DNA from 2 places in the Methylobacterium endophyticum genome. Region 1 is predicted to be linked to the other one. Evidence: predicted binding sites of a transcription regulator. Region 1 holds the regulator's gene; the other holds the start of a gene.
What was found. Region 1 encodes PhoB, which activates phosphate uptake and scavenging genes when phosphate is short. Its sites were predicted from a motif close to TGTCATNNANCTGTCAT; they were not measured.
Positions count from the first base shown of each region.

Region 2: the regulator PhoB is predicted to act here: its motif matches at 12,306-12,322, upstream of ACP56T_RS20860 (inorganic phosphate transporter).

Region 1 is NZ_JBNHES010000003.1:52,324-67,918, reverse strand. It holds gene minC (septum site-determining protein MinC) at 1-580, shown strand, start outside; gene minC (septum site-determining protein MinC) at 715-1,392, shown strand; gene minD (septum site-determining protein MinD) at 1,403-2,218, shown strand; gene minE (cell division topological specificity factor MinE) at 2,215-2,481, shown strand; gene ACP56T_RS04750 (cytochrome P450) at 2,485-3,897, opposite strand; gene ACP56T_RS04745 (DUF167 family protein) at 4,011-4,343, shown strand; gene ACP56T_RS04740 (NupC/NupG family nucleoside CNT transporter) at 4,330-5,580, opposite strand; gene ACP56T_RS04735 (hypothetical protein) at 5,784-6,164, shown strand; gene ACP56T_RS04730 (hypothetical protein) at 6,182-6,520, opposite strand; gene ACP56T_RS04725 (SDR family NAD(P)-dependent oxidoreductase) at 6,673-7,500, shown strand; gene ACP56T_RS04720 (alpha/beta hydrolase) at 7,500-8,393, shown strand; gene ACP56T_RS04715 (flavin-containing monooxygenase) at 8,393-9,883, shown strand; gene ACP56T_RS04710 (TFIIS helical bundle-like domain containing protein) at 9,999-10,127, shown strand; gene ACP56T_RS04705 (patatin-like phospholipase family protein) at 10,307-11,509, opposite strand; gene ACP56T_RS04700 (GcrA family cell cycle regulator) at 11,921-12,457, shown strand; gene ACP56T_RS04695 (hypothetical protein) at 12,533-12,766, shown strand; gene ACP56T_RS04690 (hypothetical protein) at 12,763-12,885, shown strand; gene phoB (phosphate regulon transcriptional regulator PhoB) at 12,920-13,621, opposite strand; gene phoU (phosphate signaling complex protein PhoU) at 13,750-14,472, opposite strand; gene pstB (phosphate ABC transporter ATP-binding protein PstB) at 14,502-15,320, opposite strand; gene pstA (phosphate ABC transporter permease PstA) at 15,367-15,595, opposite strand, start outside.
Region 2 is NZ_JBNHES010000028.1:11,944-27,538, forward strand. It holds gene ACP56T_RS20805 (MFS transporter) at 1-1,127, shown strand, start outside; gene sauS (acylating sulfoacetaldehyde dehydrogenase) at 1,193-2,650, shown strand; gene ACP56T_RS20815 (succinate--CoA ligase subunit beta) at 2,647-3,789, shown strand; gene sucD (succinate--CoA ligase subunit alpha) at 3,786-4,703, shown strand; gene ACP56T_RS20825 (hypothetical protein) at 4,749-4,988, opposite strand; gene ACP56T_RS20830 (histone deacetylase family protein) at 5,149-6,177, opposite strand; gene ACP56T_RS20835 (GMC family oxidoreductase) at 6,323-7,999, shown strand; gene ACP56T_RS20840 (MFS transporter) at 8,077-9,444, shown strand; gene ACP56T_RS20845 (YeiH family protein) at 9,462-10,538, shown strand; gene sorA (SorA family sulfite dehydrogenase catalytic subunit) at 10,595-11,800, shown strand; gene sorB (SorB family sulfite dehydrogenase c-type cytochrome subunit) at 11,813-12,142, shown strand; gene ACP56T_RS20860 (inorganic phosphate transporter) at 12,390-14,024, shown strand; gene ACP56T_RS20865 (SRPBCC family protein) at 14,128-14,601, opposite strand; gene msrB (peptide-methionine (R)-S-oxide reductase MsrB) at 14,726-15,196, shown strand; gene msrA (peptide-methionine (S)-S-oxide reductase MsrA) at 15,211-15,595, shown strand, end outside.

The DNA.
Region 1 (15,595 bases):
CCGGCGCGCGCCGGCCTTCTTCAGCGGGCGCCCGGTGCTGCTCGACGTGTCGGGGCTGGGGCTGGCGCGCACGGAGCTCGAAGGGCTCGTCGCCGATCTCGCCGCCCGCTCCGTCACCCTCCTCGGCATCGAGGGCGCCGCGCCGGAGACCCTCGGCCCCGGCCTGCCGCCGCCGCTGACGGGAGGGCGCCCGGCGGCCGATATCGCTCTGCCCGACGCGCCGGCCGTGCCCGCGCCGCCCTCGCCCGCGCGCTCGCTGGTGCTCGACCAGCCGGTGCGCTCCGGGCAATCGGTGGTGCATCTCGAGGGCGACGTCTGCGTGATGGGCGCGGTCTCCTCGGGCGCCGAGGTGATCGCGGGGGGCTCCATCCACGTCTACGGCGCGCTGCGCGGCCGGGCCATCGCCGGCGCCTCGGGGGATCCGGCCGCGCGCATCCTCTGCCGCCGCTTCGAGCCGGAACTGGTGGCCATCGACGGGCTCTACCGGACGGCCGACGACCTCGGCGAGGCGCTGCGCGGCCAGCCGGCCCAGGTGCGCCTCTTCGACGACGCGCTCAGGGTGAGCGCCGTCGACGTTTAGAGCCTCCGTCGCGAGCCCCGATCCGATGTCACAGGATCGGGTCACGGTTCGAGGAAGGTTAACCGGCCGCGTTTCGTTAACCCTCCGGTAACGATCTGCGCTCCCAATGCGGGGGTAAGGAATCGTTCACCGCCGTGACCAGCCCGTTAACATCCCCCCTCCCCCTCTCCCCGCGCGGCCGCGCCTTCAAGGCGCTGGCCCTCGCGCCGGAGGCCCCCCTCGCCGACTGGCTCGCGCGGCTCGACGCGTCGCTCACGCGCTCTCCGAGCCTGTTCGACGGCCGCGCCGTCATCCTCGACCTCGCCGCCTGGACGCCCGAGACGGACGCCCTCGCCGCGCTGGTGGCGGAGCTCTCGGGCCGCCGCATCCGCATCCTCGGCATCGAGGGCGCGGACCCGTCGGCGAACGCCGCCGGCCTGCCGCCCTTCCTCGTCGGCGGGCGGCCGGATCCCCGCTTCGTGCCGCCGCTGCCGGAGCCGCCGCCGACCTCGCTCACCATCGAGGGCTCGGTGCGCTCGGGGCGCTCCATCGTCCACCGCGACGGCGACGTCACGGTGATGGGCTCGGTCTCCTCGGGAGCGGAAGTGCTCGCGGGCGGCTCCATCCACGTCTACGGCGCGCTGCGCGGCCGGGCCATCGCCGGCGCCGCCCGCAACCCCCGCGCCCGCATCTACTGCCGCAAGTTCGAAGCCGAGCTGCTCGGCATCGATCGCCTCGTCCGCACCGCGGACGAAATCGGCCCGACCCTGCGCGGAAAACCCGCGCAGGTCTGGCTCGACGGCGGCGCCCTCAGAATGGCCAGCCTGGATTAAGGAGAGACAAGTGTCGAAGGTACTCGTCGTCACATCGGGCAAGGGCGGGGTCGGCAAGACGACCACCACGGCCGCCCTCGGAGCGGCCCTGGCCCAGGGCGGCCAGAGCGTCGTCGTCGTCGATTTCGACGTCGGCCTGCGCAATCTCGACCTCGTCATGGGCGCCGAGCGCCGGGTGGTCTACGACCTCATCAACGTGGTCAACGGCGACGCCAAGCTCCCGCAGGCGCTGATCCGCGACAAGCGCCTCGACAACCTCTCCCTGCTGCCCGCCTCGCAGACCCGCGACAAGGACGCGCTCACCGATGCCGGCGTCGCCAGGGTGATGGAAGAGCTGCGCGAGAAGTTCGACTGGGTGATCTGCGACAGCCCGGCCGGGATCGAGCGCGGCGCGACGCTCGCCATGCGCCACGCGGACGTGGCCGTGGTGGTGACGAACCCGGAGGTCTCCTCGGTGCGCGACTCGGACCGGATCATCGGGCTCCTCGACTCGAAGACGATCCGCGCCGAGAACGGCGAGAGCATCGACAAGCACCTGATCCTCACCCGCTACGACCCCGCCCGCGCCGATCGCGGCGACATGCTCAAGACCGACGACGTGCTCGAGATCCTCTCGATCCCGCTCATCGCCATCATCCCGGAGAGCCAGGAGGTCTTACGCGCCTCGAATGTCGGCTGCCCGGTGACGCTCAACAACCCGAACTGCGCGCCCGCCCGCGCCTACATGGACGCCGCCCGCCGGCTCAAGGGCGAGACCATCGCCATGAGCATCCCGAGCGACCGCAAGTCCTTGCTGGACAAGCTGTTCATGCGGAGGGCGGCATGAGTCTCCTCAGCATGTTCAGCCGCCGCAACACGGGCGCCGTCGCCCGCGACCGGCTCCAGCTCATCCTCGCGCACGAGCGCGCGGAGACCAGCCGCCCCGACCTCGTGGTGACGCTGCGCGAGGAGATCCTCGCGGTGATCGCCCGCCACGTCGCGGTGGAGCGCGACAAGGTCCGCATCACCCTCGAGCGCGGCGAGGGCGTCACCACGCTCGGCGTCGACATCGAGCTGCCGCTCGCCGCCGCGCCCAAGCGCGCCGCCTGACCCTCAGGCCGCGCGCAAGGTCAGCCGGAACAGCGGCGCCCGGTCGGGCTGGGTCGTCACCACGGCGGCCGGCATCGGCGGCGCGCCGTCGGGCATCGCGATGCGGAAGCGCGCGAGCAGCCCCGCCAGCGCCAGGGTCGCCTCGGCGAGGGCGAAGGAGGCGCCGATGCAGACGCGCGGGCCGACCCCGAAGGGCAGGTAGGCGTAGCGCGCCGGCGGCTCGGCGCCGGGCAGGAAACGGCCCGGATCGAACGCGTCGGGATCGCGCCAGAGCTTGCGGTGCCGATGGATCACCCAGGGCGCCATCAGCAGGATGTCCCCGGCCGAGATCGCGTGGCCGGCGAGGGTGTCCGGCCCCGCCGCCGCGCGCACGATGGCGAAGGCCGGCGGATACAGCCGCAGGGTCTCGTCGATCACCGCCCGCGTGAAGGTCAGGCGCGAAGCGAGCGCCCCCCTCGGGTCGCCGTCCGCATCCGCCGCGCGCGCCTCGGCCGCCGCCCGCTCCTGGCTCTCGGGATCGCGGGCGAGCAGGGTGCAGGCCCAGAGCAGGGCGACGGCGGTGGTCTCATGGCCGGCGAGCAGCATGGTCGCCACCTGATCGCGCAGCTGCTCCGGCGGAAATCCCTCGCCGGTCTCGGGATCGCGCGCGGCCCCCATCAGGTCGAGGAGGTCGCGCTCGGCCCTCGGGGCCGTCTCGGCGGCCCGCGCGGCGATGATCCGGTCGAGGAAGCGCACCCAGCGCCGGCGGAACAGGGCGCGGGGCAGGTCGAGAGGGGCCGGCACGCGCAGCGGCAGCAGCATGTCGAGCAGATGCGGCCGGCCGAGGCGCCCGCTATAGGCCACCATGAGGGCGCGCAGCTCCTCGCCGTGGCGCTCCATGCCCACCGAGAACATGGTGCGCCCGGCGATCTCCAGCGCCATCCGGTGCAGCAGCGGAAACAGGTCCACCGGCCCGGAGCGGGCCTGCGCCTCGATCTCGCGCAGCGCCGCCGCGACCGCATCGGCGATATGCGGGACGAGCTCGCCCGTGGCGCGGGGGGTGAAGGCCGGGGAGAGGGTCCGGCGCTGGTGGCGCCAGGACGCGCCCTCGCTGATGAGCAGCCCGTCCCCCAGCATGGGGCGCAGGATGCGCACAGAGGCCGGGGTGCGCACGTAGTTCGCCTGGTTGTCCATGAGGACGCGGCGGATGCCGGCCGGATCGCTGAGCGTCAGGCTGCGCCGGCCCATCAGCCGCCGCTCGATCACGAGATCCTCGTAGGCGCGGCGCGGCCAGCCGGAGACGGCGTTGGTGCGGATCGCCTTCAGGTAGGCGAAGAGCGGCAGGTCCTCGGCCGGGGCCTCGGGCACCGCCGGCACCGGGCGCGGCGAGGCGAGCCCGAGGGAGAGCGCGTCGGGCGCGGCCAGCGTCGATTCCATGGATGCTCCTCGCGGCCTTCGGTCCGCGCGGGGAGTGCCGGAAACCGGCGGTGCCTGTAAAGCCGGTGCCGCCGCATGGCTCCCGCCCTCTCCGCGCCGGATCGGTCGTCCCTGTGTCCCTGAGCAAGCCGGATCAGCCCTACACCGTCACGCCCGAGGGCCTGCGCCTCGCCGTCCGGCTGACTCCGCGCGGCGGCCGCGACGGCATCGGCGGCGTCGTGCTCGACGCGGACGGGCGCAGCCTGCTTCAGGTGCGCGTCTCGGCGCCTCCCGTCGAGGGCGCCGCCAACGCGGCGCTGATCGCGCTGCTCGCCAAGGCCCTCGGGGTGCCGAAATCGGCCCTCGCCCTCGTCTCGGGCGAGACCGCGCGGGTAAAGATCCTGCGCGTGTCCGGCGACGGGGCGGCGCTGGCCGCACGCCTCGACGCCCTGCTCAGCCCGAGATGAACAACCCGGCGATGGCCGCGCTCGTCAGGTTCGAGAGGGTGCCGCCGAGGATGGCGCGCAGGCCGTAGCGGGCGATCTCGGAGCGGCGCTCCGGCACCAGGCTCGAGAAGCTCGCGAGCTGGATCGCGATCGAGGCGAAGTTCGCGAATCCGCACAGCGCGAAGCAGAGGATCGCGCCGGTGCGCGGATCGAGGCTCCCGCCCTTGAGCACCGGCGAGACGCTGGCATAGGCGAAGAACTCGTTGAACGCGATCTTCTGGCCGATGGCGCCGCCGACGAGCGTCGCCTGCTCCCAGGGCACCCCGAGGAGCCAGGCGAGCGGCGCCAGCAGCACCCCGAGCCCGCCCTCGATGGAGGCGCCGGGAAGGCCGAGATGGCCGCCGAGCCAGCCGACGAACCCGTTCGCCAGCGCGATCAGCCCGACGAAGGCGATGAGCATCGCCCCGACGCCGGCCGCCACCGCGAGCCCCTTCTGGGTGCCGTCGGCGGCCGCCTCGATGACGTTGGCCGCCCGCGTGCCGGCGAACTCCACCCGCGTGGTCAGCACGCGGGTCGGCTCGGTGGCCGGCACCAGGATCTTGGCGTAGAGGAGCCCGCCGGGGATCGCCATGAACGAGGCCGCGATCAGGTAGTCCATGGGCACGCCGAGCGCCGCGTAGCCGGCCAGGATCGAGCCCGCCGTGGAGGACGCCCCGCTCGTCATCACCGCGAACAGCTCGGAGCCGGTGAGCAGGGGCAGGAACGGCCGCAGCGCCACCGCGATCTCGCTCTGGCCGATGAAGATCGTCACCACCGCCGAGAACGACTCGATCGGGGAGGTGCCGAGGATGCGCCGGAGCACGGCCCCGAGGGCACGCGCCAGCGCCTGCATGGCGCCGACATGGTAGAGCACGCCGATCAGCGCCGAGACGTAGAGAATCTGCGGCAGCACCCGGAAGGCGAGCACGAAGCCGCCGCTGCCGAACAGCTCGAACATCTTCGGCTCGACGAGGCCGCCGAACAGGAAGGCCGCCCCGAGATCGCCGTAGGAGAGGATCGCGCGCACGACCTCGGCCACCGCCGTCAGCGCCGCCCGCCCGGCGGGCACGAACAGGATCAGCGCGCCGATCAGGACCTGGAGCGCCAGCGCCCCGGCCACGAGGCGCGGGCGGATGGCCCGGCGGTCGGTGGAGAACAGGAACGCGACGGCGAGAAGCAGCGCGAGGCTCGCCCCCGCATGGAAAACCCGCTCGCCCATTCGCCCCGCCGACCCCGAAGACCGCTCCCCTGATGGCGCGCATGCGCGATCCGGGCCAGCGCCCGGCGCGAACCGCCTGGGGACGGCCGTCAAGCGACGGTTAAGCATGCCCGCGGGAAGGCCCGGCGGGACTCGTTGAGGTTCAGGGATCGTCAAGACGGCCGCTCGAATGTGAGCGGACGATCCCGGCGGAACCCGCGACGATGCCTGCGCTCTCCCCCCTCGCCCACGACCTGCCGTCCCAGGACGAGGACCTGTTCGATTTCTCGCAGGCCGCACCCGCCCGGTCGCATCCGAGCGTGCGCGAGATCCGGCTCCTCGCGGTTCCGGTCGCCCACGAGTCGCCCCCCGGCGCCGTGGAAACCCTTCTGCCGAAGCTGCTGCCCTGGATCGGCGCCCAGGCCGCCGCCGCCGTCATGCTCGCGGCCTGCGTCGCCCAGGCGATGCCGCAGACGACGCCGAAGCCGGAGATCGCCGGGCTGGATTTCGCGCTGCGGCTCGGCGAGGGGGCGGCCTCCTCGCCGCTGCCGGCGGGCCTCGACGACGGCTTCCGCCTGCGGCTCTCGCGGCCGGGCGCGGACTGAACCCGTCACGACGCCGTTCAGCGCTCCTCGGGAGACTTCTCCTTCGACAGGCCGGCGAACCACGCGGCATAGGGCGTGTTCGCCGCCATGCGCCGGTTGAGATCGGGGGCGCCGTCGCTCCACCACACCGGGCCGCGCTCGCCGAGCCCCCGCTTGGCCTCGTCCACCGCCCCGCGCGCCGATGCGACCGCGGCATCGTCGCCCGCCCGGCCGGCATCGCGAACGGCCCGCCGCGCCGCCATGAGGGAGCAGACGAGCCGTTCCCGCTCCTCCGGCGCGAGATCGGGCCGGGACCGGCGCCAGAGCCTGCCGCGAACCACGATGTAGCGGCCGTCCGGCGTCGCAGGCGCTGTCATTCCCGGTCCCTCGCCCCGTTTCCTCGCCACGGTCCACCTGCGCCGGGCCGACGCCGCCCTGGCAGCGGGGGCACCTTGGTGTATATCGCGCCGGTCGTGCGTTCGCCTCGCCGGAGGCGGCGCGGGACGCGAGGCTTGGGAAGGGATCACGCGTGGCTCAGGCGTTTCCGTTGCGCGGCGGCGTCGCGCTGGTCACGGGGGCCGCCGGCGGGATCGGCGCGGCGCTCTCCCTCGCCCTCGCCGGCCGGGGCTGCGCGCTGGCCCTCGTCGACCGCGACGCGGAGGGCCTGGAGCGTACGCGCGCCGGGGCCGAACGGCTCGGTGTCACGGTCAGCACCCATCCCCTCGATCTCGTGGAGGGCGACGCGATCCGGGCGCTGCCCGAGGCGGTGCTGGCGCGGCACGGACGGCTGACGCTCCTCGTCAACAATGCCGGCGTGGCGCTGGGCGGGCGCTTCTTCGAGACCGATCTCGCCGATTTCGAGTGGGTGATGGACGTCAACCTGCGCGCGGCGGTGCGCATGACCCACGCCTTCCTCCCGGCGCTGATGGCCGAGGAGACCGCCCAGATCGTCAACGTCTCGAGCCTCTACGGCATCGTCGCGCCCCCCGGACAGGCGGCCTATTGCGCCAGCAAGTTCGGCCTTCGCGGCTTCAGCGAAAGCCTGCGCCACGAGCATGCGGGCACCGGGCTCGGCGTCACCCTTGTGCATCCCGGCGGGGTCGCCACGGGGATCGCGCGCAACGCCCGGCTGTCGAAGACCCTCGACCCCGAGAAGGCCGAGCGCGCCCGCAAGGAGTTCGAGAAGCTCCTGCGCCAGAGCCCCGAGGACGCGGCGGCGGCGATCCTGCGCGCGATCGAGCGGCGGGCGCCGCGCGCCATCGTCGGCCGCGACGCCAAGGCCATCGCGCTGATCCAGCGGCTCGCGCCGGTGGGCTACTGGTCGGTGCTCGCCCGGCTCATCGGGCAGAAGCGCTGATGGCGAGCCTGCGGGCCCATCTCTACGCCTTCGCGGTCCGGCGCATGGTGCGCCCGCGCCTCGGCGACATGAGCGACCTCGCGAGCGTGCGCCGGGTCTTCGACGGGGCGAGCTTCCCCGACCCCCTCGACGTGACCTATCGGCCGGGCATCCTCGGGGGCATCTCCGGCGAATGGGTGATCCCCGCGCCCTCGGAGCGGCCGGAGACGCGCCTGTTCTACATCCACGGCGGCGGCTTCGTCGCCTGCTCGGCCAGGACCCACCGGCCGGTCACGGGCTCCTTCGCGCGGCGCGGCCTCACGGTGTTCGCGCCCGATTACCGGCTCGCGCCCGAGCATCCCTTCCCCGCCGCCATCGACGACCTCGTCGCCGCCTGGACGGAGTTCGCCGCCCTGGGCCCGGCGGCGGTGGCCGGCGACTCGGCCGGCGGCAACCTCGCCCTCGCCCTCATGCTGCGCCTGCGCGAGGCGGGCCTTCCCCTGCCGAGGGCGGCCGCGCTGTTCTCGCCGGTGACGGACCTCGTCGGCACCGGCCTCTCGCACCGGGCGAACGCCAGACGCGACGCCATGTTCGACCCGGAGGGGCTCCGGCGCCTGCGCCCGGCCTATCTCGGCCCGGCCGATCCGGCGGACCCGCTGGCCTCGCCGCTGCTCGCCGATCTCGCCGGGCTTCCCCCGCTCCTGCTGCATGTGGGCGAGCGCGAGCTGCTGCGCGACGATTCGATCCGCCTCGCGGAGAAGGCGCGGGCGGCGGGCGTCCCGGTGGAGCTGACGGTGTTTCCTGTGGTGCCGCATGCCTGGCAGTTCGCCGGCTATCGTGTGCCGGAGGCGCGCCGTTCGCTCAGCGAGGCGACGCGCTTCCTGCGGAGCCGGCTCGCCCGAGGGGACGCGTGATGACGCAGACAGCGCCGGACCCGGCCCCCCTGCCCTCGGAGACGCTGGCCGTCCTCATCGTCGGCGCCGGCTTCTCCGGCATCGCCATGGGCATCCGCTGCCTTCAGGAGGGCATCGGGCCGTTCCTGATCGTCGACAAGGGCGACGGCATCGGCGGCACCTGGCACGAGAACACCTATCCGGGGGCCGCCTGCGACATCCCCTCGCATCTCTACTCGCTCTCCTTCGCGCCGAAGAGCGACTGGTCGCGGCTCTATCCGCGCCAGCCCGAGATCGCGGCCTACCTGCGGGAGACCGTGGCGGCGAAGGGCCTCGGCCCGCATCTGCACCTCGGCACCCGCGTCGACGCGGCTGTGTGGGACGAGGCGGAAGGGCTCTGGCGCGTCGAGACCGACCGGGGACCACTGCGCGCCCGCGCCCTCGTCTCCGGCATGGGCGCCCTGCACCATCCGGCGATTCCCGCGATCCCCGGCCGCGATGATTTTGCCGGCAAAAGCTTCCACTCGGCGAGTTGGGACCACGGCTGCGATCTCAGGGGCAAGCGCATCGGCGTCATCGGCACCGGGGCCAGCGCGATCCAGTTCGTGCCGCTGATCGCCCCGGAGGCGGACCGCCTCGTGCTGTTCCAGCGCACGCCCCCCTGGGTGATGCCCAAGCACGACCGGCCCATGAGCGCGCGCGAGACGAGCGCCTTCCGCCGCCTTCCCCTGGCGCGCTGGCTCTTCCGGCAGAGGCTCTTCTGGATCCACGAACTGCGCGCGCTCCTCGGCTTCACCAAGGTCTCGAAGCTGACGGCGCAGGCGGAATCCCTCGCCCGCCACCATCTGAGGAAGGCCGTGCCGGACAAGGCGCTGCGGGACAGGCTGACGCCGCGCTACCGCCTCGGCTGCAAGCGCGTGCTCGTCTCCGACGATTATTACCCGGCGCTGACCCGCCCGAACGTCGCGCTCGAGAGCGGCGGCATCGCCCGCATCACCCCCGCCGGCATCGTCATGCAGGACGGCACGGAGCACCCCCTCGACGTGCTGATCTACGCCACCGGCTTCGACGTGGGGGCGAGCCTGTCGCGGGTGCGCACCGTGGGGCGTGGCGGGCTTGCCCTGTCGCAGGCGTGGCGCGACGGCGTGGGCGCCTTCCAGGGCATCACCGTTTCGGGCTTCCCCAACCTCTTCCTGCTGATGGGCCCGAATACCGGCCTCGGGCACAACTCGATGATCGTGATGATCGAGGCGCAGGTCGAGCACGCGATCGGCTGCCTGAAGGCCCTGCGCAAGGCCGGCGCCAAAGCGATCGAGGTCCGCCCGGAGGCGCAGGCGCGCTTCCTCGCGGAGGTTCGCGCCAAGCTGGCCGACAGCATCTGGACGACGGGCGGCTGCACGAGCTGGTATCTCGACGCGCAAGGGCGCAACACGACCTTGTGGCCGGGCTCGGTCCTCGCCTATCTGCGCGGGGCGCGCCGGCCGCGATTGCGCGACTACCGGCTCTCCTGAGGGGAGCGTATCGTCACCATATGACCGGAACGTCGGCGGCGAGTCGTCCGTTGTCGGTGGAAGCTATGCCGTAGCACTGTCCGCCTGCCGGGCCGTCCGGCGCGAGGAGGGTCCCATGAGCCTGATCGGTCGCATCGTCACCAAGATTCTCGGCAACGAGGACCGCCCCGTCGCCCGCGACGACCGCAACGCGAATTCGAGCAACCTCATCGGCCGCATCGTCACGAAGCTGCTGCGCAAGTAGCCCGTAGGAGCCGCCTCCGGCTGATCCGCCGCCCGGCATTCCCGCCGGGCGGTTTTTTTTCCGTGTCCCGCCGCGTCCGCTCGAGGCCGTCAGGCGCCTCCGAAGGCGCCTGACGGCGTCTCGGTCCTTGCGCTTTCAGAAAAAACGGAGAGCCGGAGACCGCGCCTCCTGGACAGGCCCTATTGCGCGGCGGCGGCGACCGTCGCGGCTTTCGTCAGCACCGGCGCGGCGGGCACCGTATGCTCCCAGAAGGTGCCGCCCCGGCCCTTCTCGAAGCCGGCCTGGTAGAGCCGGCGCATATAGGCGGTGTCGAATCCGGCCTGGCTCGTCGTGTTGGGCACGTCCTCGCCGATATAGGTGAGGTTGAAGCCGATGCCGCTGGCGCGGGTGAAGGCGTAGGTGGTGGCGAGCGTCGCGCGGCTGCGGGCGCGGCTCGCGGTGGTGAAGGACCGGCCGACAAGCGACAGGGTGTTGTTGGGGGCGACCGAGAATTCCGGCTCCAGCCGCCCGTTGATGACGACATAGATGTCGGCCTTGCCGCCGGCCGTGCGCAGCCGCCCGTCCTTGAGCAGAAGGGATTGCGGCAGGGTGAACACCGGCGTCACCACCGAGCCGTCCACATGCAGCTCCTGGAACTCGCGGCCCTCGGCCTGCACGTCGATGAGCTGGGGCGGGAACACCGCCGGGATGCTGGCCGAGGCGGTGAGCACGTCGCGGAACAGCGCCACGGCGTTGGGCGCGCCGCTGGCGGCGATGGCGCCCATGTTCCAGATCACCGCCCGCTGCGAGTCGAGATTGGTGGTCACGACGAGCAGGCGGCGGCCCTTGGCGTGCTCGGCGGCGACGGCGGCGAGGAAGTCCGGCGTGACGTAGCGGCCGACGAGATCGCGCAGGCGCTCGTCCCCGAACAGGCCGGAGCCGAACAGCACGTTCACGACGCTCGGGCTCTGCACCAGGGTCTCGGCGACGCCGCTGGTGTAGATCTCGGTGAGCACGCCGTCGTAATGGGGCCCGAGGAAGGCGAAGGGCGCGATCAGCGCGCCCGTGCTCACCCCGGAGACGAGGGTGAACTCGGGCCGGGCGCCGGAGGCCGACCAGCCGTTGAGGACGCCGGCCCCGTAGGCGCCGTCGCCGCCGCCGCCGGAGAGGGCGAGATAGGTGAAGCGCTGCTTGCGCGCCCCCGGCCGCCCGGCGATCTCGGTGATGGTCTCGGCGGAGGCGTCCGCGAAGACGCGCGCGCCGGGGATGTTGGCGACGCTCGCCAGCGCGGCCTCGCCGGCGGTGTAGGGAATGCGCGGTATCGACGAGCAGGCGGCCAGCGGCGCCCCCACGGACAGCGCGAGCAGCGCCCTCATCCACCGCGGTCGGGACGACGTCGTCATGGCGAGAGGTTCCGCTGCGCGTGTTCGGTGAACGGATGACGGCGGTCGAACGAGCTTGGCCATAGTAGCGTTCCCTCCCCCGTCCCGCAATCGCGCCGCCGGGCACGGGTGATGCATGGGCGCCACAGCCACCGCCTTCGCGTGCCTCCGCGAGGCCGCTCGCGGGCCGCTTTCCCGATCACGGTGGAAAAGCGCGCGCCCCCGAGCGGGGCACCGATTCGTCGACTCTTGCGTCTGCCGCGAGCCCTCCTGTAGGGTCTCGCCTGCCGATCGGGGCAGATCTCCCCGGCGGCGGCCGCGACCGGCGGCGCGTAACGGACGGTTTCAAGACGTACGGAGTGTGTGCCGCTGGCTCCTCGAAGGGCCGGATGACGCGCGCTCGGCCGGATGGCCAGTCGAAGGGGGACGAGCATGGAAGCGGGCTTGAGCTGGACCGACGAGCGCGTCGAGCTGCTGCGCCGCCTGTGGGAAGAGGGCCAGAGCGCGAGCAAGATCGCCGCGCAGCTCGGCGGCGTCACCCGCAACGCGGTCATCGGCAAGGTCCACCGCCTCGGCATGGGCGGCCGCATCAAGGCCGGCTCGGACGCTCCGGGCGCCCGCAAGAAAGGCGCCCTCGAGACGCTGCCGGAGGCCGATGCCGTGGTGATCGAGGCCGCCGTGGAGGCCGCCGAGCCGGCGCCCCCGCCGGTGCAGCGCCCGGCGCCGGAGTTCCCGATGCCGGCGGCCGCTCCCGAGCCCGTGGCGCTCGCCGTCTCCGAACGGGTCACGATCATGGAGCTGCGCGAGTCCATGTGCCGCTGGCCCATGGGCGACCCGACGACGCCGGAGTTCCGCTTCTGCGGCGCCCGCGCCATCACCGGCCTGCCCTATTGCACCCACCACGCCCAGATCGCCTACCAGCCCGCCGCCGAGCGCAAGCGCGACCGCCGGGTGGCCGGCTTCCGCTGAGCGGAGCGCAGTCTTGAAGCCAAAGGGCCCGCGCGAGCGGGCCTTTTTTCTTGGACGGCACGAGGAGCACGGCGAGTGACGAATTCCATCGTCACGGAGCGCATCAAGCTGGGCGCGGCCGCGCTCAACACTTTGGCGACGGCATCCGTCACAGTCGGCGTCCTCGCGCCGGCCGCAGCGGCCTTCTATGGCCTCAGCGCCCCGACGGCACCTGCCTGGGAACTGGCCCTCGGTGCCGCTGTTTGGGTTTCGTTCGCCGGCGGGCTACATTATGGAGCCCAACGGCTTCTCGGGAGATTGCCGCCATGATCTCCGCCCAGACCTATATGTTGTTCGTCGCACCATTCGTGATGGGACTGGGCGGCCTCGTGATCTACGCCATCACCGCGCATCTCACCCGCCCGCGTCACCACACCCCGGCCGAATAGGGGCCGACCGCCCCGCGAGCGCGGACCGACGCCGCTACTCACCCAGCTCGAAGGTCTCGTCGAAGGCGTAGCCGGAGCCGCGCACGGTGCGGATCGGGTCGGGCTGGCGCGGGCGGTTGATGGCCTTGCGCAGGCGGCCGACATGCACGTCGACGGTGCGCTCGTCGATATAGACGTCGTGACCCCAGACCCCGTCGAGGAGCTGCTCGCGGGAGAAGACCCGGCCGGGGCTCTGCATCAGGAATTCGAGCAGCTTGAACTCGGTGGGGCCGAGATGCAGCTCGCGCCCGTCGCGGCGGATGCGGTGGCTCAGCCGGTCGAGCTCGATGTCGCCGGCGACGAGCAGGTTGGCCACATGCGCGGGCTTGGCCCGGCGCAGCAGCGAGCGCACGCGGGCGAGCAGCTCCGGCACCGAGAACGGCTTGACGATGTAGTCGTCGGCCCCCGTGCCGAGGCCGCGCACCCGGTCCGCCTCCTCGCCGCGCGCGGTGAGCATGATGACCGGCAGCCGCTCGGTCTCGCGGCGGGCGCGGATGCGCCGGCACAGCTCGATGCCGGAGAGGCCGGGCAGCATCCAGTCGAGGAGGACGAGGTCCGGCACCTGCTCCTGGAGCTTCAGCTCGGCCTCGTCGCCGCGCACGGCGCAATCGACGGAGAAGCCTTCCGCTTCGAGGTTGTAGCGCAGCAGAAGCGTGAGGGCTTCCTCGTCCTCGACGATCAGGATGTGCGTGCTCATCGGGCCTCAATACCAAGTCTCACGGGTCGTGACCCGTGAGGTTCGGCGGGCGGCCGCCGCCCCGCGGCCGCGCGGTCGATCGACGACGGGCGTCCTCGTCGCCGATCGGTATCGGACTTGCGTGCTGATTAAGGAGCCGCCGGCTGCGGCGCCACGGTGGCGTAGTTGGAGGCGTCGTTCTTCGGGCGCTCGCCGGCCAGGTTCTCGCCGGTGACGAGGTAGTGGATGGTCTCGGCGATGTTGGTGGTGTGGTCGCCGATGCGCTCGACGTTCTTGGCGCAGAACAGGAGATGCGTGCAGAACGAGATATTGCGCGGGTCTTCCATCATGTAGGTCAGGAGCTCGCGGAAGAGCGAGTTGTAGAGCGCGTCGATCGCCCCGTCGCGCTCCCAGACGTCGTAGGCGGCCTGGGTGTTCCGGCTCGCATAGGCGTCGAGAACGTCCTTGAGCTGCTCCTGCACGAGGTCGCTCATGTGCTGGACGCCGAGCACGATCTTCTGCGGCTGCGGCTCGTCGATGATCGCGACCACGCGCTTGGCGACGTTCTTGGCGAGGTCGCCGATGCGCTCGAGATCGCCGGAGACGCGGATCGCCGAGATGGTCTCGCGCAGGTCGATGGCCAGCGGCTGGCGGCGGGCGATGAGCAGCACCGCGCGCTCCTCGATCTCGCGCTGGAGCGCGTCGAGCCGCTTGTCGGCGGCGATGACGGCCTGGGCGAGGACGGCGTCGCGGCGCACGAGGGCGTCGCCCGCATCGGTCATCATCTTCTCGGCGATGCCGCCCATCTCGGAGATCGAGCGGCGCAGGCTTTCGAGGTCGTTGTCGTAGGAGGTGACGATGTGGTCGGGCATGGTCCGGTCCTCGCTCCGCTCTTCCGGGATCAGCCGAAGCGGCCGGTGATGTAGTCCTGGGTCTGGGACTTGGTCGGGTTCATGAAGATCCGCGTCGTCGGCCCGAACTCGACCAGCTCGCCGAGATACATGAACGCCGTGAACTGCGAGATGCGCGCGGCCTGCTGCATGTTGTGCGTCACGATCGCGATGGTGAACTCGCTGCGCAGCTGCTCGATCAGCTCCTCGATGCGGCCGGTGGAGATCGGGTCGAGGGCCGAGGTCGGCTCGTCGAACAGGATCACTTCGGGACGCTGCGCCACGGTGCGGGCGATGCAGAGGCGCTGCTGCTGGCCGCCGGAGAGGCCCATGCCGGACTGCTTGAGCTTGTCCTTCACCTCGTCCCAGAGCGCCGACTTGCGAAGGCTCTCCTCGACGCGGACGTCGAGCTCGGCCTTGGGCAGGCGCTCGTAGAGCCGCAGGCCGAAGGCGACGTTGTCGTAGATCGACATCGGGAAGGGCGTCGGCTTCTGGAACACCATCCCGACCTTGGAGCGCAGCTCGTTGAGATCGACCCTGGAGTCGAGCACGTTGCGGCCGTCGAGCATGATCTGCCCCTCGGCCCGCTGCTCGGGATAGAGGCTGTAGATGCGGTTGAAGGTGCGCAGCAGCGTCGACTTCCCGCAGCCGGACGGCCCGATCAGCGCCGTGACCTGGCGGTCGTGGAAGTTGAGGTTGACGTTCTTCAGGCCGTGGAAGTTGCCGTAGTAGAAGTTCAGGTCCTTGACGGCGATGCGCACGGGGGCGCCCTCGTCGGCCTGATGGCGCCCGGTGAGCTGGGCGGAGGTGATTCCGGAAGCGGCGTTCATCGCGTGGCGTCCTTCGAGAGGGGAATGGGGGGAGAGCGGCGGCGCGTCAGCGCGCGCGCTCGCTCTTGACGAGGACGCGGGCGACCACCGACAGCGCCAGGATCGTGACCGTGATGAGCAGCGCGCCGGCCCAGGCGAGCTGCTGCCAGTTCGGGTAGGGCGAGAGGGCGAACTGGTAGATCATCACCGGCAGGTTCGGGATGCCGCCGAGGAGGTTCGCGTTGAACCAGGAGTTGTTGTTCAGCGCCGTGAACAGCAGCGGGGCGGTCTCGCCG
Region 2 (15,595 bases), on a different contig from region 1:
ACGCCTTCTTCCAGATCGCCGGCGGCTGGCTCGGCGACCGCCTCGGACCGCGCCTGACGCTGCTGATCTGCGGAGCGATCTGGTCGGCGGCCACCGTCGCCATCGGCTTCGTCGAGGGCGCCATGTCCCTGGTGCTGGCCCGCTTCCTCCTCGGCATCGGCGAGGGCTCGGCCTTCCCCACCGCCACCCGCGCGCTGGCGAACTGGATGGCGGCGGACCGGCGCGGCTTCGCTCAAGGCATCACCCACGCCTTCGCCCGGCTCGGCAACGCGCTGACGCCGCCGCTGATCGCCTTCCTCGTGGTGGCCCTGTCCTGGCGCGACTCCTTCATCATCGTCGGCCTGATCAGCTTCGCCTGGGTCGGCCTGTGGTGGTTCTACTTCCGCGACGATCCGCGCTCCCACAAGCACATCACCGAGGCCGAGCTCGCCGTCCTGCCGCCCATGAAGATCGCCACCGAGCGCAAGGCCGTGCCGTGGCGCCGCCTGCTCAAGCGAATGATGCCCGTGACCATGACCGACTTCTGCTACGGCTGGACCCTGTGGCTGTTCCTCAACTGGATTCCCTCCTACTTCCTCCACGAGCACAACCTCGACATCAAGAAATCGGCGATCTTCGCCTCGGGCGTCTTCTTCGCCGGCGTCGTCGGAGACACGGTGGGCGGCATCGTCAGCGACCGCATCCTGAGGAAGACCGGCAGCGTCTCGAAGGCCCGCGTCAGCGTCATCGTGGTGGGCTTCCTCGGCGCCTTCGCCTTCATGCTGCCGGTGATCTTCGTGAAGGACCTCGTCACCGTGGCGCTCTGCCTGTCCGGCGCGTTCTTCTTCGCCGAACTGATCGTCGCGCCGATCTGGGCGGTGCCCATGGACATCGCGCCCCAGCATTCGGGCACGGCGTCGGGCTTCATGAACTTCGGCTTCGGGCTGGCCGGCATGATCTCGCCGGTGGTGTTCGGCGCCATCATCGACGCCACCGGGCGCTGGGACCTTCCCTTCATCGCCTCCCTCGGCCTGCTGCTGCTGGGCGCGGTGCTGGCCCTCAGGATGCGCCCCGACGAGCCGTTCCTCGACGATGTCGAGCCGGCGGCCCCCGCCCCCCAGCCGATGGCGGTCAGGCCGAGCGCCTGACCCCTCCTCCCGCGCCCCGGCGCGGCTTCCGAACCCTCCTCCTCCGCTCACCCAAGGAGCAAGCGATGTCCGTCGCCCTCGTCCAGCCGCTCGGCCGGCCCGGTCCGGCCACGACCTACGATCCCTCCCCCGTCGAGGCCGTGATGGCCCGCGCCCGCGCCGCCCAGAAGATCTTCGCCGAGGCCGATCAGGAGGGCGCCGACGCCGCTGTCCGGGCGCTGGCCTGGTCGCTCTACAAGCCGGAGCATGCTCGCGAACTGGCGGAACTCGCGGTGGCCGATACCGGTCTCGGCAACGTCGCCGACAAGATCCGCAAGAAGCAGCGCAAGACCTTCGGGACGCTCCGCGACCTGCTGCGCGGCCGCTCGGTCGGCGTGATCGAGCACGACCGCGAGAAGGGGCTGGTGAAATACGCCAAGCCCATGGGCGTGGTCGGCGCCGTGACGCCCTCCACCAACCCCGGCGCGACGCCGGTCAACAAGGCGATGATGGCGCTCAAGGGCCGTAACGCCATCGTGGTCGCGCCCTCCCCGCTCGGCTACCGCACCACCGCCCGCGTGGTGGAGCTGATGCGCAACGAACTCACGAGCATCGGGCTTCCCGCCGACCTCGTGCAGATCCTGCCGGACCCGGTGACGAAGGACTCCACCGAGACCCTGATGAAGCTTTGCGACCTCGTGGTCGTGACGGGCTCGCAGGACAACGTGCGCCGCGCCTATTCGAGCGGCACGCCCGCCATCGGCGTCGGCGCGGGCAACGTGCCGGTGATGATCGACGAGACCGCCGACCTCGACGCGGCGGCGGAAAAGATCCGCGACTCGAAGATCTTCGACAACGCGACCTCCTGCTCCTCGGAGAACTCCGTGGTCATCGTGGACGCGGTCTACGACGAGGCCATCACGGCGCTGGAGCGGGCCGGCGCCTATCTCTGCACGCCGCAGGAGAAGGCGCGCGTTCAGGACAAGCTTTGGGTCAAGGGCAAGCTCAACCGCGACCTCATCGCCCGCGACGCCGACGTGCTCGCCAAGGCGTTCGAGCTGTCCCCGAAAGCCGAGGGCAAGGCGTATTTCCTCGTGGAGGAGGACGGCGTGGGCAAGGAGCATCCCTTCTCCGGCGAGAAGCTGGCGCTGGTGCTCACCGTCTACCGCGCCAAGGACTTCGCCGCCGCCAAGGAGCGTGTGCGCGAGATCCTCGACCACCAGGGCCGAGGGCATTCCTGCGGCATCCACACCACCGACATGGACCGCGCCCGCGAGCTCGCCGAGGACCTCGACGTGGTGCGCGTGCTGGTGAACTTCGCCCACACCTTCGGCAATGGCGGCGGCTTCAACTCGGGGCTCGGCTTCACGCTCAGCATGGGCTGCGGCTCCTGGCAGAAGAACTCGATCTCCGAGAACCTGAGCTACCGGCACATGCTCAACATCACCCACCTCGTCACCCCCATCCCGGAGGACAAGCCGAGCGAGGAGGAGCTGTTCGGGCCCCATTGGAAAAAGATCGGCCACGAGGAGGCGGGACGATGAACTTCCTGGAGCACGCCGCGAAGGCGAAGGTCCTCGCGCCGGCCGGCATCCCGGTGCCGCGCGGCATCCTCTGCGACAGCCCCGAGGCGGCAGCGACCGCCTTCGCCGAACTCGGCCCCTGCATGGTGAAAGCCCAGGTGCCGACCGGCAAGCGCGGCAAGGCAGGCGGCATCAAGCCGGCGAACACCGCAGACGAGGCGAGGACCGTCGCCGAGCGCATCCTCGGCATGAGCATCGACGGGCACCGGGTCCATACGGTGCTGCTGGAGGAGCAGGCCAGGATCGAGCGCGAGTTCTACGCGGCGATCCTCACCGATTTCGGCAGCCGCAAGCCGCTGGTGCTGTTCTCCACCGAGGGCGGCATGGATATCGAGGAGGTGGCGGCCACGCGTCCCGACGCGCTGCGGCGGCACCTCGTCGACGCGGATGCCGGATTCGATACGCAAGCCGCCCGCGCCCTCGTGGCGGGGCTCGATCTCGGCGCCGCGGAAGCACAGGTGCCGGAGATTCTGGCGGCGCTCTACCGGCTGAGCGGCGAGGTCGATGCGGAACTGATCGAGATCAACCCGCTGGCGCTCCTCGCCGACGGCCGCGTGGTCGCCCTCGACTGCAAGCTGACCCTCGACGATTCGGCTGCCTTCCGGCAGCCGGAGCTCGCCATGGCCGCCGCCGCCGAGCCGATGACGAAGCTGGAGCAGGAGGGGCTCGACCACGGGCTCAAGTTCATCCAGCTCGACGGCAATGTCGGCGTGCTCGCCAACGGCGCCGGGCTCACCATGACCACCATGGACGTCATCAGCCATTGCGGCGGGCGGCCGGCGAACTTCCTCGAGATCGGCGGCGAGGCCTACACCAAGTCCGAGACGGCGCTGCGGCTCGTGCTCTCGAATCCCGGCGTGAAGAGCCTCGTCGTCAACTTCTGCGGCGCCTTCGCCCGCACCGACGTGATGGCGGAAGGCGTCGTCACCGCCTGGAAGCGGCTGAACCCACAGGTGCCGGTGTTCTTCTCGATCCACGGCACCGGCGAGGACGAGGCCGTGCGCCTCGTGCGCGACGGGCTCGGCATCGAGCCCTTCGACCTGATGGAAGACGCGGTGCAAGCCGCCGTTCACGCCGCCGAGGGAGGCGCAGCCCGATGATCATCTATCGCCAGACCGCCCGCGTCCTCGTCCAGGGCATCACCGGCAAGCAGGGGACCTTCTGGGCCGAGAAGATGATCGGCGCCGGCACCAGAATCGTCGCCGGCGTCAATCCGAAGCGCGCCGGGGAGACGCATCTCGGCGTGCCGGTCTACGCCACCGCCAAGGCGGCCATGGCCGAGACGCCCTTCGATGTCGCCGTGATGTTCATCCCGCCCTCCACCGCCAAGGACGCGGCGGTGGACGCCATCGAGGCCGGCACGAAGACCGTCGTCATCCTCACCGAGCACATCCCGGCCCGCGACGTGATGGCGATCCACCACGCCGCAGCGCGGCACGGCACCCGAATCATCGGGCCGAACACCGCCGGCATCGTCACGCCGGGCGAAGGTTTCGTCGGCATCATGCCGGGGCATAACGGCAACATCTTCCAGCCGGGCGAGGTCGGCGTGATCTCACGCTCGGGCAGCCTCGGCACGCTGATCTGCCTGAACCTGACCCGCGCCGGGATCGGCCAGTCGGCCTTCCTCGGGATCGGCGGCGATCCGATGATCGGCACCACGACGCGCGACGCGCTGATGGCGCTCGACCGGGACGAGCGCACGCGAGCGGTGGTGCTCGTCGGAGAAATCGGCGGAGCGATGGAGGAGGAGGCGGCCGAATACGCCGCCGGCATGAGCAAGCCGGTGGTGTCCTTCATCGCCGGGCGCGCTTCGCCCCCCGGCAAGAAGATGGGCCATGCCGGCGCGATCGTGTCTGGAAACGTGGGAAGCTATGCCGGCAAACGAAAGGCGCTGGAAGCGGCCGGAGTCGCGGTCGCCGACACGCCTTCCGAGATCCCGCACCTGCTGGGGCAGGCCCTCGGCGGGACCGGATCCGTCATCGGCGACGGCGCGGAGATGCTGCGCGCGTGACGCAGCCGAACGCCGGCTCCCGGACGATCCGGGGGCCGGCGGGAATCAGGCGGCGATAAGCTGCTGGAGGTAATGGCCGAGCGCGGCGACGCTGCCGAAATGCTCGGCGAAGTCGGGATCGAAATAGGCGGCCCGCGCCGCGACGATCACCACGACGAGCGCCCAGAACGCGCCGACGCCGGCCTTCAGCGCGATGCGCGAGGCCGTACGGCTCGCAGGCGCAGCAGCGCCGCGCAGATCCTGCGTGACGGGCTCGCCGAAGGGATCGAACTGAAGCTGGCGCATGACCTGAATTCGCTTGCTCAACACAGGCATTACATGTCGTGGACGCCGCCTGCGAAGCAATAGTCGCGTATTGCTATTTCGAGCGCGGAACGAGAGGTTTCTTCTCTCTCCGATGCTCGCGGGAGAAGACCGATCTTTTCACCCCCGGCGGGGGCTCCGATCACCCCACGGCCGCCTCGAAAGCGGCCAGGAAGGCGACAAGATTGCGCGGCAGCGCCTCGCACAGATAGCCTCCCTCCTGGACGATGGCGGTGGGCAGTCCGGCCCGCGCGATCGCCTCGGCCGCCGCCGAGAAGCCCGCCGTCGTCACCTTGAGGGCGCCGATGGGATCGTCCTGAGAGGCGTCGAGACCGAGCGCCACCACGAGGGCGGCCGGCCGATGCGCGGCGACGGCATCCAGCCCCTCCCGGATCGCGGCGAGCCAGGGCCCGTCGCCGGCCCCGTGCGCCACGAGGAGATTGCGGTTGAAACCCGCCCCTTCGCCGCTGCCCGTCTCATCGGAATAGCCGGCAAAGAACGGGAAGTAGTTCGCCGGATCGGCATGGACCGAGACGGTGAGCACGTCCGGGCGGGCATAGAAGATGCCCTGCGTCCCGTTGCCGTGATGAACGTCGATATCGAGGATCGCGACGGGTCCGCCGGTCGCGCGCCGCAGATGCCCGGCGGCGATGGCGGAGTTGTTCAGGTAGCAGAAGCCGCCGGCTGAATCCGCATAGGCGTGGTGGCCGGGCGGCCGGCAGAGGGCGTAGGCGCGCCCCTCCGCCAGGGCCGCCTCGGCCGCGCCGATGGCCGCCTGCGCCGTCCCGTAGGCCGCGGCCCAGGTGCCGGCCCGGATCGGGGTCGAGGTATCGGCCGTGTAGAGCCCGAGCAGGCCGAGCATCCCCGTCGGCCGCCGCCGCATCTGGGGCCGGGCGAAATGGCCGGTTAGGATCTCCTCGCCGACCTCGCCGAGCTCGCCCCGGCGCTCCCAGGCCTCCCGCAGGAAGGCGACGTAGCCGGCATCGTGGACCGAGAGGACCGGCGCGAGGCCGGCATCCCCCGCCTCGGCGAGATCATGTCCGGCCTCCCGGACGGCGTCGCGCAGCAGCAGGTAGCGGGCCGCCTGCTCGGGATGCGGGATCAGGCTGCCCCGCCGGAAGAACGAAACCGGATCGTGCAGAATGCTGCCGGGGTGATGGACGATCCGCATGCCGACGTCTCCCATTTCGCAAGCGACGCATTGACAGAAGCACCATATATCACTTTAATCGAATGAAACGTACCGTTTTTCGAGACAAATGAGCTTGAGCGGGCGGACGAGCCGGGAAAACCCGGTAGCTTCTAGGGAGACGGCGATGCAGCGCGCCGAAGTCGATTACGTCGTGGTAGGCGGGGGCACCGCCGGCTGCGTGCTGGCCAACCGGCTGTCCGCCGATGGCCGCCATTCCGTTCTGCTGCTCGAGGCGGGCCCGCGCGACAGCTCGCCCTGGATCCATCTTCCCATCGGCTACGGGAAGACGATGTTCCACAAGACCCTGAACTGGGGTTTCTACACCGAGGCCGAGCCGGCCATGGCCGGGCGCAAGATCTACTGGCCGCGCGGGCGCACCCTCGGCGGGTCGAGCTCCATCAACGGCCTGATCTTCGTGCGCGGGCAGGCCGAGGACTACGACCATTGGGCCGAGCTCGGAAACGCCGGCTGGTCCTGGGACGACGTGCTGCCCTACTTCATCCGCTCAGAGCACAACTCGCGGGGCGCCGGGCCGGCCCATGGCGGCGACGGCCCGCTCTGGTGCTCGGACATCGAGCATAAGCACGAGCTGATCGAAGGCATCATCGACGGGGCCCGCGAACTCGGCGTGCCGCGCACGGCCGACTTCAACGGCGGCGACCAGGAGGGCGTCGGCTACTACCAGCTCTTCACCCGCAAGGGCTGGCGATGCAGCACGGCGGTGGCCTATCTCGATCCGGCGCGTGGCCGTCCGAACCTGCGCATCGAGGTCGAGGCCCAGGCCACCGGGCTGATCCTCGACGGGCGCCGCGCGGTAGGCGTGCGCTACCGGCAGGGCGGCGAGATCCGCGAGGTCCGCGCGCGCCGCGAGGTCGTCCTGGCGGCCGGGGCCCTCCAGAGCCCGCAGCTCCTGCTGCTGTCGGGCATCGGGCCGGCCGGGGCGCTCGCGGCGCAAGGCATCGAGGTCAGGCACGACCTGCCCGGCGTCGGCGAGAACCTCCAGGACCATCTCCAGATCCGGCTGATGTACAAGGTCGCCAAGCCGATCACCACCAACGACGAGCTCGCCACCCTGCACGGCAAGGCGAAGATCGGCCTGCAATGGCTGCTGACGCGCAGCGGCCCGCTCGCGGTCGGCATCAACCAGGGCGGCTTGTTCACGCGGGTGATGCCGGGGCCCGGAACCCCGGACGTGCAGTTCCACTTCGCCACGCTCTCCGCCGACATGGCCGGCGCCAAGCCGCATGCGTGGTCCGGCTGCACCTTCTCCGTCTGCCAGCTCCGGCCGGAGTCGCGCGGCACCGTCACCTTGCGCAACGCCGATCCGTTCGAGGCGCCGGTGATGCGCGCGAACTACCTCGCCACGGAGACCGACCGGCAATGCACGGTCGAGGGCATCAAGTTCGCCCGCAGGCTCGCCGCCACCAAGGCGCTGAGCGGCCTGATCTCCGAGGAGCACAGGCCCGGCCGCGACATCCAGGGCGACGACGCGCTGCTGTCCTTCGCCCGCGAGACCGGGGCGACGATCTTCCACCCGTCCGGCACCTGCAAGATGGGCAACGACGACATGGCGGTGACGGACGCGCGGCTGCGGGTCCACGGCATCGCGAACCTGCGCGTCGTCGACTGCTCGATCATGCCGACGCTGATCTCGGGCAACACCAGCGCGCCGGTGGTCATGATCGCCGAGAAGGCGTCGGACATGATCCTGGCCGACGCCCGCGCGCGGACGGACGGCCAGCCCGTCCAGGTCTCGAGCCAGGCGCCGGGTCGGCCGGCACTGGCGGAAGCGCATCACTGAAACACACACAATCACGACCTCCGCATCCGCCGCCGGCGGACAGGGAGGCGGGACGACCACTGAGGGAGGCGGTCATCATGGCGGGAACGGGACTGAACGGGAGCGGGGCGGCAAAGCCCGGCGGCCTGGGACGAGTGGTATCGGCGGCGCTGATCGGCGCGACGATCGAGTGGTACGACTTCTTCCTCTACGGGGTTGTCGCGGGCATCGTCCTGAACAAGCTCTATTTTCCGGTCAGCGATCCGCTGGTCTCGACGCTGCTCGCCTACGCCACCTTCGCGGTGGGCTTCGTGGCGCGGCCGCTCGGCGGCGTGGTGTTCGGGCATTTCGGCGACAAGGTCGGCCGCAAGAGCATGCTCGTCATCACGCTGATGCTCATGGGCGTGGCGACCTTCCTGATCGGGATGGTGCCGACCTACGCGCAGATCGGCGTGGCGGCCCCGATCCTGCTGCTGTTCCTGCGCGTCATCCAGGGCATCGGCCTCGGCGGCGAATGGGGCGGCGCGGTGCTCATGGCCTTCGAATACGCGCCGCCGGAGAAGCGGGGCCTCTATGCGAGCATCCCGCAGATCGGGCTGGCGCTCGGCCTCTGCCTCGCGTCCGGCGTCGTCGCGGCGCTGTCCTACGGGCTCACCGACGAGCAGTTCCTGTCCTGGGGCTGGCGGCTCGCCTTCCTGCTCAGCGTCGTCCTGGTGGCGGTGGGCGCCTATATCCGCCTCAACGTGATGGAGACGCCCGAGTTCTCGAAGGTGAAGGAGCAGAACCGCGAGGCTGCGATCCCCTTCGTCTCGATGATCAAGGGCTACCCGAAGAACGTGCTCGCCGGCATGGGCGCGCGCATGATCGACGGCGTGTTCTTCAACATCTTCGCCGTATTCTCGATCGGCTATCTGACGCAGACGCTCAAGATCCCGCGCACCGAGGCGCTGCTCGGCGTCTGCGCCGCCGCGCTGGTGATGTGCGCGACGATCCCCTTCTTTGGCGCGCTCTCCGACCGCTTGGGACGGACGCGGGTCTATGCCTGGGGCTCGGTCATCACGGGACTGTCGGCCTTCCCGGCCTTCTGGATCTTCCTGACCCATCCCGAGAGCACCACCGCCATCTACATGGCGATCATCCTGCCCTTCGGCATCCTCTATGCATCCGTCTACGGGCCGGAAGCGGCTCTGTTCTCTGAGCTTTTCCCGGCGCGGGTGCGCTACACGGGCATCTCGTTCGTGTATCAGTTCTCGGGAATCTTCGCGAGCGGCCTGACCCCGATCATCGCCACCGCCCTGCTCCAGTACTCCGGCGCCGACAAGCCCTGGCTGGTGTGCGGCTACTGCACGCTGGCCGGTCTGATCAGCGCGGCGTCGGCGATCTGGATCGGGCGCGCGAGCGGCCGGGAATTGGCGGAGACGACCGGGTCCGGTACGGCGCGGGTCGAACGGACACAGCCCGCGTGACGGGCACAAGCGGGAGCATCGTCGATGACGGCAAAGCGGTGACGGGTCCGGCACGGACCCACGCCCTCGGAGCCCGGCTCGCCGGGCTCCTGCCCGGCATCGGGCTCTGCATCGCGGTGACGCTCGTCTCCCTCGGCATCCAGCATGCCGAGGAGGGTGCCTTCGGGCACCCTTACGTCGAGGCGCTCGTCATCGCGATCCTGCTCGGCATGGCGCTGCGCACCGCCTGGGCGCCGAGCCAGCGCTGGCGGGCGGGGATCGCCTTCAGCGCCAAGCAGCTCCTCGAGGTGGCGGTGATGCTGCTCGGCGCCTCGATCAGCTTCGCGGCGATCCTCGCCTCGGGGCCGCTCCTGATGGGGGCCATCGTCGCGACGGTGGTGATGACGATCTTCGCGAGCTTCGCCATCAGCCGCGGGCTCGGGCTGCCGACCAGGATCTCGATCCTGATCGCCTGCGGCAACTCCATCTGCGGCAACTCGGCCATCGCCGCCGTCGCCCCCGTGATCGGCGCCGACGGCGACGACATCGCCTCCTCGATCTCCTTCACGGCGATCCTCGGCGTGGTCATGGTGCTCGGCCTGCCGCTGCTGATCCCGCTCTTCGGCCTCTCGGCCAACCAATACGGCATCCTCGCCGGGCTCACCGTCTACGCCGTGCCGCAGGTCCTGGCCGCCACCGTGCCGGCCGGGCTCGCCGCCACGCAGATCGGCACCCTGGTGAAGCTGGTGCGCGTGCTGATGCTCGGCCCGGTGGTGGTCGCCTTCTCGCTGCTGGCGCCGCGCCTGCGCGGGGACGACCCGAACCCGGCGCCTGCCAAGCGCCTCGGCCTGTCGAAGCTGGTGCCGTGGTTCATCCTCGGATTCCTGGTGCTCGCGGCGCTGCGCTCCCTCGGCCTCGTGCCGGATCTCGCCATCGGCCCGATCACCAAGGTCGCGGGCCTGCTCACCGTGGTCTCGATGGCGGCGCTGGGGCTCGGCGTCGACGTGCGGATCCTCGGGCGGGTCGGCGGGCGGGTGACCGCGGCGGTGACGCTCTCGCTGCTGCTGCTGCTCGCGATCAGCCTCGGGCTGATCCACCTGCTCCGGCTCGGCTGAACGATCGACGACGACGGCCGGCCCGCAGAGGCCGGACCGATAACGGGAGGGACGCAATGATGCATCGACGCGAGATCCTGCGCGGCGCGGGCGCCGCCCTGCTCGCCGCCGGGCCACTGGCCAGCCGGCGCGCGTGGGCGGCACCGGACAGCGTGACCCTGCCCTTCGGCGCGGGCGAGCGCCGGCTGGCGGCCTATCCGGGCAAGCGCCCGCTGCTCCTGACGACGAGCCGGCCGCCGCAGCTCGAGACGCCGTTCGCCGTCTTCGACGAGGGCGTCATCACGGCCAACGACGCCTTCTTCGTGCGCTACCACCTCGCCGACCTGCCCCTCTCCATCGATCCGGACACGTTCCGGCTGGCGGTGAAGGGCACCGTCGAGACCCTGCTCTCCCTGTCGCTCGCCGAGCTGAAGGGGATGCCCTCCGTGGAGCTGGTGGCGGTCAACCAGTGCTCGGGCAACTCGCGCGGCTTCGTCGAGCCCCGCGTCGCCGGCGGACAGCTCGGCAACGGCGCCATGGGCAACGCCCGCTGGACCGGCGTGCCGCTCAAGGCCGTGCTCGACAAGGCCGGCGTGAAGAAGGGCGCGGTGCAGGTCTCGTTCGAGGGGCTCGACGGGCCGGTGCTGCCCGAGACACCGGACTTCGCCAAGGCCCTCGACATCGACCACGCACGCGACGGCGAGGTGATGCTGGCCTGGGCCATGAACGGCGAGGACCTGCCCTGGCTGAACGGCTTCCCCCTGCGCCTCGTGGTGCCGGGCCATTACGGCACCTACTGGGTGAAGCACCTCAACACGATCACGGTGCTCGACAAGCCCTTCGACAGCTTCTGGATGCAGAAGGCCTACCGCATCCCGGCCAATGCCTGCGCCTGCACCGAGCCGGGCAAGGCGCCGGGCTCGACGGTGCCGATCGCCCGCTTCAACGTCCGCTCCTTCGTCACCAGCCTGGCCGACAAGGCGACGGTGAAGGCCGGCGAGACCACCTTGCGCGGCATTGCCTTCGACGGCGGCTACGGCATCACCGAGGTCGCCGTCTCCACGGACGACGGGCGGACCTGGGCCTCCGCCGCGCTCGGCCAGGACCTTGGGCGCTACTCCTTCCGGCAGTGGACGCTGCCGGTGAAGCTCGCCCCCGGCGCCCATGCCATCAAGGTCAAGGCGACCAACCGGATCGGCCAGTCGCAGCCCCTCGACCCGCTGTGGAACCCGCCCGGCTACATGCGCAACGTGGTCGAGACCGTCCGCGTGACGGCGGCCTGAGGGAGGCACGCAATGACGAACCGCATTCCGCTCCGGGCGCTCGCCGCCGGCCTCACCCTCCTCGCGGCGGGCGGGGCGACGGCCGCCCCGCGCAGCTACGTCCTCCCCGAGGAGACCGCCCAGCTCAAGCCCGCCAACAATCACGAGGGGCAGGCCGGGTTGGCGGCGGCGCAGGGCGCCTGCCTCGCCTGCCACTCCGCCGACTACATCGCCATGCAGCCGCCGAAGAAGGGCAAGGCGTTCTGGGAGGCCGAGGTCACAAAGATGATCAAGGTCTACGGCGCGCCCATCGACGAGGCGGACGGCAAGGCCATCGCCGCCTATCTCGCCGAGACCTACTGACACCCTCTTCGGTTGACCTGTTCGGCTGCGGTTGCTCCTCCTCTCCCCGCGCGTGCGGAGAGAGGAGGCCCCGAACGAACCCGCTCCGATCGACAGGAGGCGGTCTGAAACAAGCGCAAACAGCGTGGGACGACACGTCCACCGGCGGGGTTTGATCCCGCCTTGTCACGAAAGCGTCGCCGCCGCCGGCCCAGGGTCCGCCCCGCGAGGATCAACGAATCCTTAAAACTGCGCGGGGCTGATCGATATGGCTGGGTCAACGGTGGGTCATCTGGAGCCGGGAGCGCTCCAACAGGCGCCGGGCGAGCGTCACGGCCGGCCCAATCTCGACGGTAACGGCTCGATCGCGATGGCGATCGTCTTCATGGGCGCCGTCACCGCCGCGCTCCTCTACGTGGGGTACAGCATCTACGCCGACGTGGACGCCACCGGCGCCAAGATGACGAGCTACCTGCCCTACATCCTGCTCTTCGTCGCCCTGGTGATCGCGCTCGGCTTCGAGTTCGTGAACGGCTTCCACGACACCGCCAACGCGGTGGCCACCGTGATCTACACCCACTCGCTGCCGGCCAACGTGGCCGTGGTGTGGTCGGGCTTCTTCAACTTCCTCGGGGTGCTGCTGTCCTCCGGCGCCGTGGCGTTCGGCATCGTCAGCCTGCTGCCGGTGGAGTTGATCCTCCAGGTGGGCTCCGGCGCCGGCTTCGCGATGGTGTTCGCGCTGCTGATCGCGGCGATCATCTGGAACCTCGGCACCTGGGCCTTCGGCCTGCCGGCGTCCAGCTCCCACACCCTGATCGGCTCGATCATCGGCGTCGGCGTCGCCAACGCGCTGCTCCACGGCCGCTCCGGCACCTCCGGCGTCGACTGGACCAAGGCCACCGAGATCGGCTGGTCGCTGCTGCTCTCGCCGATGGTCGGCTTCTTCGCCGCCGCCGCGCTGCTGCTCGCCCTCAAGGTCGCCGTGCGCAACAAGGCGCTCTACGAGGAGCCCAAGGGCAAGGAGCCGCCGCTCTGGATCCGGGGCCTGCTCATCGCGACCTGCACCGGCGTGTCCTTCGCCCACGGCTCCAACGACGGCCAGAAGGGCATGGGCCTCATCATGCTGATCCTGATCGGCACCGTGCCCACGGCCTACGCCCTCAACCGCGCCCTGCCCGACAGCTCCATCGTGCAGTTCCAGAAGACCTCGACCGCCGCCGCCGAGGTCGTCTCCGGCAAGGCCGCCGGCTACTCCATCATCGGCGATCCCCGCCCGGCGGTGACGGCTTACGTCGCGGCCCACAAGCTCGAGGGCGGCACCTACCCGTCGCTGTCCGTGCTCATCGGCCAGATCCGCGATCAGGTCGACCGCTACGGCAGCCTGGCCAAGGTGCCGGCCGACGTCGTCGGCAACACCCGTAACGACATGTACCTCGCCTCGGAGGCCATCCGCTTCCTGATGAAGGACAAGGAGAGCGAGCTCTCCGCGGCGGAAGTCTCGACGCTCAAGTCCTACAAGGGCAGCCTCGACGAGGCGACGCGCTTCATCCCGACCTGGGTCAAGGTCGCCGTCGCCATCGCGCTCGGCCTCGGCACCATGGTGGGCTGGAAGCGCATCGTCATCACGGTCGGCGAGAAGATCGGCAAGACGCACCTCACCTACGCCCAGGGCGCCTCGGCCGAGCTCGTCGCGGCCTGCACCATCGCGGCGGCGGACGTCTACGGCCTGCCGGTCTCGACCACGCACGTCTTGTCGTCGGGCGTCGCCGGGACCATGGCGGCCAACCGCTCGGGTCTCCAGCTCTCGACCCTGCGCAACCTCGCCATGGCCTGGGTGCTCACCCTCCCCGTCGCGATGCTGCTCTCGGGCACGCTCTACGTGATCTTTTCGCGGATCTTCTGAGACCGGGTCTCTCCACGGCTCTCCCCGCCTTCGGAACGATGAAATCGCTCCGAAGGCACCAACATCAGACGAGCCGGCCCTTCGCGGGGCCGGCTTTTCTCGTTCACAGCGTCGCGACGAGCGCCGCGAGCTGGTCGGTGCACAGGCCCCAGCCCTGGTGGAAGCCCATCTTCTCGTGGGTGTCCTTGTCCTCGGCGCTCCAGTGGCGGACGCGGGCGGTGTAGCGGGTGGCCGCCCCCTCCGCCTCGAAGGTGAGGATGCCGGTCATGAAGGGCTTGGCCGAGGGCACCCAGGCGGACGTATAGGCGTCGGTGAAGACGAGCCGGGCGTTCTCCACCACCTCCAGATAGACGCCGCGATTGGGGAATTCCTGTCCGTCCGGCGAGCGCATCACCACGAGGCTCGATCCGCCGGGCCGCACGTCCATCTCCGCATGCGCCGTCGTCCAGGGCGAGGGCGCGAACCAGCGCACCAGCAGCTCCGGCTCCGTCCAGGCCCGAAAGAGCTTCGCCGGAGGCGCCTCGATCAGGCGGGTGAGGACGAGGTCGCGGTCGGCGTCCGGGGCGGCGGCGGTCATGCGGCGTCTCCGTTGCTGTCGCGGACAACCCTAGAGGAGGAGGACGAGCCCGCCAAACCGGGCGTGTAACCCGCGCCGCGCGCCCGCGAATAACCGGACGGGACGAGACCGGAGGAGCCCGCCGATGAACCGCCGCGACAGCCTGCTTGCGGGAGCCTCGCTGCTCGCCGCCCTGCCCTTCCTCCCGCGCCGCGCCGCCGCCGAGGCGTTCGCGGTCAGCTTGAGCGACGCGGAATGGCGCCGCCGCCTGAGCGCGCCGGAATACGCCGTGCTGCGTGGACACGGCACGGAGCGGGCCGGCAGCAGTCCTCTCGACCGCGAGAAGCGGGCCGGCACCTTCGCCTGCGCCGGCTGCGACCTGCCGCTGTTCTCTTCCAAGACGAAATTCGACAGCGGCACCGGCTGGCCGAGCTTCTACGCGCCGCTGGACAACGCCGTCGCCCAGGCGTCCGATACGTCCTTCGGGATGGCGCGCACCGAGGTGCATTGCCGGCGATGCGGCGGCCATCTCGGGCATGTCTTCGACGACGGCCCGGCGCCCACGGGCCTGCGCTACTGCATGAACGGCGTCGCCCTGCGCTTCACCGCCGCCTGACCCCGGAGACCACGATGACACCGCAACGCTCCCTCCGCCTCCTCACCTTCGTCACGGCGCTCGGCCTCGCCGTCTGCCGGCCGGCGGGCGCCGACGAGGCCGCCCGGCGCCTGCCGGAAGCGGCCCAGCCCTCCGCCGAATCCGGCGGGCTCAAGACCGCGACGATTGCCGGCGGCTGCTTCTGGGGCGTGCAGGGCGTCTTCCAGCATGTCCGGGGCGTCACCCGCGCCGTCTCGGGCTATGCCGGAGGCACCAGGGAGACGGCGAACTACCGCAGCGTCGGCGGCGGCGACACCGGCCACGCGGAGGCGGTGCGCATCACCTACGATCCGGCGGTGATCCGCTACGACGAGATCCTGCGGATCTTCTTCTCCGTCGCCACCGACCCGACCCAGGTGA